Arthrobacter crystallopoietes: one gene and its partner. The protein of the gene in region 2 interacts with the protein of the main gene of each other region in a pairwise test. Links are inferred from orthologs where the notes say so. Each region holds a gene or a part of one and is shown on either strand. Other genes may lie near its edges.

Region 1 (3,202 bases), 290 kb from region 2 along the record:
TCGTTCTGGACCTCTTTGCGGGGTCGGGTGCCTTGGGGGCCGAATGCGCCAGCAGGGGAGCAGCCCGCGTTGAGCTGGTCGAGCTGGCGGAGAAGGCCGCGGCCGTGTGCCGGCGCAACGCCGAGATGATCAATTCCGTGCTGCGCCGCGCCGTGGTGCAGGTCCACCGCACCGGTGCCGAGGGGTACCTCGCCCGGCTGCAGGAGGGCCGGCATTACAACCTGGTGCTGATCGATCCGCCGTATCCGCTCGCCGAAGACAAGCTGGCGGAGATCCTGGCCCTGCTGGAGCCGTTCCTGGCCGAGGGGTCGGTGGTCGTCGTCGAACGCTCCTCACGTTCGCCGGAACCATGTTGGCCGGCCGGGCTGGAGTGTTTTTCCGGCCGCAAATACGGTGAGACGCAGTTGTGGTTCGCGGAACCGGTCCTAAGCCAGCACGAATGACTCCAGCTCGGCGCCTGTGAGCACCCGCGCAGGATGTGGACCGGCGGCCAGCAGGGACTGCGTCCAGTCCTCCGGCCACGGATCCAGTCTCGCAGCGAGCACCAGGTTGCCGGCATAGCGGCTCGTGAACATGCCCGCTTCGCCCAGCACTGCCACCGCCGGCGTACAGTCCGATAGCTCCTTGATCTGACGCTTGGCAAAGGTCAGCGGAGGGTCGTCACCCACGTTGACCAGCAGCACTCCGCCGGGCGCCAGCAGTTTGAGCAGCTCGCTGTAGAAACCGCCCGTGGCCAAATGCTCCGGGGCATCTTCGCCGGCGAAGACATCGAGAACAACGACGTCGAACTCGCCGTCGATATCGCCGAAGGTCAGTTCCTGGCGGGCATCCCCGATATAAACTGTCAGATCGGTTCCCTCGGGCAGCGGCAGTTGGTCGATGACGTAGTCCAGCAGCTCCCGTTCCAATTCCACGGCATGCTGCTCGGAGCCCGGCCTGGTGGCCTGGAGGTAGCGCGCCAGCGTGAGTGCGCCGGCGCCCAGATGCAAGGAGCGCAGAGGCTGCCCTGGTTCGCCGGCAAGATCCACAACGTTGGCAATCCGGCGCAGATACTCGTAGAAGACATGCTCCGGGTGCTTCAGATCGACATGTGACTGTTCGGCTCCGCCGATACTCAGGATGTACGCTCCCGGCACCCTGGTGTCCGGGTCGATGGAGGCATGCAGGCCGCTGCCGCGAAGGAACCGGTTCGGCACCGTTAGAGCCTGTCCTTCAAGGTGGCGATCCGCGACGCCGCTTCCTCCAGCACATCCACACGTTTGCAGAAGGCGAAGCGCAGCAGCGACTTGGTCCGTTCCGCACCTTCCGGGTGGCAGAACACCGGAACCGGTATGGCTGCCACACCGACCAGCTCGGGGAGCCGGCGGGCCAATGCTGTTGCATCGGTAACGCCCAGCGGCGCCGCGTCCACATTGATGAAGTAGGTACCCTGCGGCGTGAAGACGTCCATGCCCGCCGCCCGCAAGCCTTCGCTCAGGATGTCCCGCTTGCGCTGCAGCGTGTTCGCTAAGTCTTCGTAGAACGATCCGTCCAGCGCGAGGCCGGCCGCCACGGCCGCCTGGAAGGGGGTGCCGGAGGAATAACTGAGAAATTGCTTGACGGTCCGCGCCGCCGCCACCAGCTCGGCCGGTCCACTCATCCAGCCGATTTTCCATCCGGTGAGCGAGAACGTTTTGCCAGCGGAGGAAATGGTCAGGGTGCGCTCCGATGCGCCGGGCAGCGTGGCCACGGGTATGTGGGCTACCCCGAAGGTGAGGTGTTCGTAGACCTCATCCGTGATGATGATGGCATCGTGTCGGTTGGCCAGCTCCACGATGCGCGTGAGCGCCTCCCGGGTGAAGACACTGCCCATCGGATTGTGCGGGTTGTTGACCAGGATGACGCGGGTCCGGTCGGAAAAAGCAGCCTCAAGCGCGGCCAGGTCCGGCTGGAACTCGGGCGCCAGCAACGGTGCGGTGACGTGGGTAGCGCCGCTGAGCGCGATCACAGCGCCGTACGAGTCGTAGAACGGTTCGAAGGTCAGAACCTCGTCGCCGGGGCCGGTCAAGGCCAGCAGGGCGGCGGCCAAGGCTTCCGTAGCCCCGGTGGTCACGATGATTTCCGTCTCCGGGTCCGGCGTCAGTCCATAGAAACGCCGTTGATGGTCGGAGATCGCTTCGCGCAGCGCGGGGATTCCCTTGCCCGGTGCATACTGGTTTGCGCCCGCCGAGATTGCGTCACGGGCAGCCTCCCGCATCAGGTCGGGACCGTCCTCGTCCGGGAACCCCTGGCCAAGGTTGATCGCGCCGGTTCGAACGGCCAGCGTGGTGATCTCCTCGAAGATGGTCACACCCAAATGACCGTCCGCACCGAGGAGGTTGGCGCCTTCGGCCGTGCGTAGCCACGGTGCACGGCTCCCGGAGGGGGATCCTTGGGCCAGGTTTTCGTCCGTTCTGCTCATGTCTCCCAGTAATATCACTACAACCGCGGGCTCACGTGGTGTGACTTGTGCAGTGAATGGATTAGATTCATAGATATGCGCCGAGCCGTCTGCCCTGGATCCTATGACCCCCTGCACAACGGGCACGTGGAAATCATTGCCCGTGCCGCCAGCATGTACGACGAAGTGATCGTCGCCGTCTCCACCAACTATGCGAAGAAATACAGGTTCTCCTTGGACGTGCGCCTGGACATGGCCCGCCAGACCCTGTCGTACCTGCGCGGGATCACCGTGGAGCCGATGGGCGACGGCCTGCTGGCGGAATTTTGCCGCAGCCATGGTGCAGGTGTCATCATCAAAGGGTTGCGTTCCACGCAGGATTACCAGTACGAACTGCCCATGGCCCGGATGAACCGTCATCTTACTGGCGTTGAAACGGTGTTCCTGCCGGCGGAGAACAATTACACTCACCTCTCATCCACTTTGATCAAGGAAGTGGCGGCGCTCGGCGGTGACATCGCGGACTTCGTACCGAAGGCCGTGCTGCAACGTTTCCAGCAGGGCGAACAAGGACAATAGTCCGGCGGAGCGTCCATTTGAGAGTATGGGCATCTTCGCGCTAAGATAATACGTCGGTCTATGTTCTATAGGAGTTCTCATCGTTGTGATCATGAATCATGATCAAAATTCGCCCCTGGCCATTTCGGTCAAGGATCTCGGGCGCAGCCCGGGTACTATGCGGACCCTGAACGAGCATGTACCTGCACCGGATCAGTTCGGTGC
Region 2 (3,262 bases):
GACCAGCGAGTCAATGGCTTGTCGCACCGTCATACGTGCCACACCGAAACGTTCAGTGAGTTCCCTTTCAGAGGGAAACGGTCCCCCTGGCTCGCAATTCTCCTTCGCATGACGCCGGAGTATCTCACGCAATTGAGCGTGCTTGGAGGTTCTGGACGCATCGTCGATCTCTCCGGGAATCGCCGCTGCTGCTTTTGATACCAAAACACTCCCCTGCTCCGAACTGATGCAACGACACTATTCTAGTCCGGTCTAGACCACTGGGCTCGATGTTGTTGCGGCCACACGCCCGGAACCCCCGTGGCGATTCATTCGCGCCGAGTGGGATGGGAGGGCAGTCCAGTCTGTGTACGGCGCCGTTAAGCCCAAAGGGCCCGGAGCATCATGCTCCGGGCCCTTTGGGCAGTATTCACTTAGTGTGCGTGATCTCCGCGGCTGTATTCATAAACCCAACCGATCAGTGCGACGACCAACAGGCCGACACCGATGTAGGTGATCCAGAAGCCCACGGCCAGACCGAGGAAGCCGGTTGCAGCCGCGAGGCTCAACACCAGCGGCCACCAGCTCCAGGGGCTGAAGTGCCCCTGCTCGCCGGAACCTTCGTGGATTTCTGCATCCACCCGGTCCTCGGGACGGGCACCAACACGACGGCCGGTGAACCACAGGTACCCGCCGATCATCACTGAAAGACCAGCCGTCAGAAGCAGGGCCAGATAGCCGACGTGTTCCTGCCAATCGACCATGAAACCGTAGACTACGGCGACGATCGCAAAGAACGGAGCGAGTCCGATAAAGAGCCAGGATTCAACCTTCATGCGCTATGCATCCTCTCGGTCGGCCGGTCCGAAGACCTGGGCGGCCGGAGCGGGCTGCTTCGGCGTGTGTTTGGGAGCGAGCTCCGGATGGTGCAGGTCCAGGGCAGGCCGCTCGGAACGGATCCGAGGCAAGGAGGTGAAGTTGTGGCGCGGCGGCGGGCAGGAAGTCGCCCATTCCAATGACGCACCGAAACCCCAAGGATCGTCGACCTCGACCTTCTTGCCATTCCGCCAAGTGATGTACACGTTCCAGAAGAACGGAATCAGGGACGCGCCGAGCACGAACGAGGAGATAGTGGAGAACTGGTTCATCGCGGTGAAGTTGTCTTCAGGAAGGTAGTCCGCATACCGACGAGGCATTCCGATGACTCCGAGCCAGTGCTGGATCAGGAAGGTGCCGTGGAAGCCAAGGAACAGGAGCCAGAAGTGGATCTTGCCGAGGCGTTCGTTGAGCATCTTGCCTGTCCACTTCGGCCACCAGAAGTAGAAACCGGCGAACATCGCGAAGACCACGGTTCCGAAGACTACATAGTGGAAGTGCGCGACTACGAAGTAAGTGTCCGACACATGGAAGTCCAGCGGCGGTGACGCCAGAATGATACCGGTCAGGCCGCCGAAGAGGAAGGTGACCAGGAAGCCAATGCTCCAAAGCATTGGTGTCTCGAACGTGATCGATCCACGCCACATGGTGCCGATCCAGTTGAAGAATTTCACGCCGGTAGGCACTGCGATCAGCATGGTCATGAAGGCGAAGAACGGCAGCATGACCGAGCCGGTAACGTACATGTGGTGCGCCCAGACGGTAACAGACAAGGCAGCAATGGCAATTGTCGCGTACACCAAGCCCTTGTAACCGAAGATTGGTTTGCGGCTGAACACCGGGAAGATCTCGGAGACGATGCCGAAGAACGGCAGGGCGATGATGTAGACCTCTGGGTGTCCGAAGAACCAGAAAAGGTGCTGCCACAGAATGGCGCCGCCGTTCTCCGGGTTGAAGATGTGGGCCCCAAATCGTCGGTCCGCTCCCAACGCAAACAACGCGGCAGCCAGCGGGGGGAACGCCATCATCACGAGGATCGCGGTGACAAGCGTGTTCCAGGTGAAGATCGGCATACGCCACATGGTCATGCCCGGGGCACGCATGCAGACGATGGTGGTAATGAAGTTGACCGAGCCGAGAATGGTGCCGAAACCGGACAAAGCCAAGCCGAAGACCCAGAGGTCTCCGCCCACACCGGGCGAGAACGTTGTGCTGGACAGCGGCGCGTAGGCAAACCAGCCGAAGGACGCCGCACCCTGCGGGGTAATGAAACCAGCAACTGCGATGGTGCTGCCGAAAAGGAAGAACCAGAAGGCCAGGGCATTCAACCGCGGGAAGGCAACATCCGGTGCACCAATCTGAAGCGGCATGATCACGTTGGCAAAGCCGGCGAACAGCGGCGTTGCGAACATCAGCAGCATGACCGTGCCGTGCATGGTGAACAGCTGGTTGTACTGCTCCTTGGTTTGCAGGATCTGCATACCGGGTTCAAACAGCTCCGCACGGATGACCAGCGCCATCACGCCGCCGAGGCAGAAGAAAATGAACGACGCAATCAGGTACATGTACCCGATGGTCTTGTGGTCCGTCGAAGTGATCCAGTTGACGACGATGCGTCCCTTGGAGCGGGGAACGACGCGCGGCGCTACTGTCGTGCCGGTTTCATCGGCGGTGTACTCGTAAGTAGACACTAGTTTTCCCTGCCTTCCTTACTCAGCCGATTCGGCGTACGGGTTACGGTCATATTCCTCACCGATCTGACCGTCTTCAAGCTCGCTCATGCGCTGCTCGAATTCGGCCTCGGAGACGACCTCCACACGGAACAGCATTTCCGAATGGTATTCGCCGCAAAGCTCGGCGCACTTTCCATCAAAGACGCCTTCACGCTGAGGAGTCAACGTTATGTAGTTGGTCTTGCCCGGGATCATGTCCACCTTCTGCAGGAACGCAGGTACCCAGAAGGAGTGGATGACGTCGCGGGAGTTGAGCTGCAGCTCTACGCTCTGGTTCACCGGCAGGTAAAGAGTGGGCAGAGTCTCCGGGATACCCGTTTCGCCAGTCAGGTGTGCCTGAACGCCTGCGAGGTACTTGTCTTCCGTGACGTAGTTAAAGTCCCAGGACCACTGCTTACCGCGGATATCAATGATCTGGTCCGGGTTGTCGTCCCGGGCCGTGATGGCGCTCATGTCCTTTTCGGTGAAGTAGAACAGCACCATAACCATGACCAACGGTACAGCCGTATAGAAGATTTCCAACGGCAGGTTGTAGCTGATCTGGCGCGGATAGCCCGTCTCGTTCTTCCGGCGGCGGTACGCCACGATGCACCAGATAAGCAGGCCCCAAGTGATGACGCCGATGGCCAGTGCGGCAATCCAGGAGTTCACCCACAAATCGATGACCCGATCGG

Evidence for each region.
Region 1: the proteins of ctaD (region 2) and AC20117_RS20145 interact in binary tests that used the Escherichia coli proteins (3 or more experiments, as listed by UniProt). The link is inferred for Arthrobacter crystallopoietes from one-to-one orthologs.

What each region holds. Positions count from the first base shown.
Region 1 is NZ_CP018863.1:4,378,897-4,382,098, reverse strand. The notes cover bases 320-3,200. They hold AC20117_RS20145 (aminotransferase class I/II-fold pyridoxal phosphate-dependent enzyme), read right to left. Parts: upstream 2,441-3,200; coding sequence 1,199-2,440; downstream 320-1,198. Other genes in these bases: AC20117_RS20135 (YceD family protein), read left to right, coding at 3,114-3,200; coaD (pantetheine-phosphate adenylyltransferase), read left to right, coding at 2,516-2,998; AC20117_RS20150 (spermidine synthase), read right to left, coding at 426-1,196; rsmD (16S rRNA (guanine(966)-N(2))-methyltransferase RsmD), read left to right, coding at 320-443. Outside these bases: more of rsmD, read left to right, coding at 1-319; more of AC20117_RS20135, read left to right, coding at 3,201-3,202. UniProt on the Escherichia coli protein: Shows aminotransferase activity with methionine and histidine as substrates, and to a lesser extent also with phenylalanine.
Region 2 is NZ_CP018863.1:4,086,579-4,089,840, forward strand. Bases 183-3,123 are described here. They hold ctaD (aa3-type cytochrome oxidase subunit I), read right to left. Parts: upstream 2,547-3,123; coding sequence 819-2,546; downstream 183-818. Other genes in these bases: AC20117_RS18815 (GntR family transcriptional regulator), read right to left, coding at 183-204; AC20117_RS18820 (cytochrome c oxidase subunit 4), read right to left, coding at 414-815; ctaC (aa3-type cytochrome oxidase subunit II), read right to left, coding at 2,565-3,123. In the rest of the region: more of AC20117_RS18815, read right to left, coding at 1-182; more of ctaC, read right to left, coding at 3,124-3,262. UniProt on the Escherichia coli protein: Cytochrome bo(3) ubiquinol oxidase is the terminal enzyme in the aerobic respiratory chain of E.coli that predominates when cells are grown at high aeration.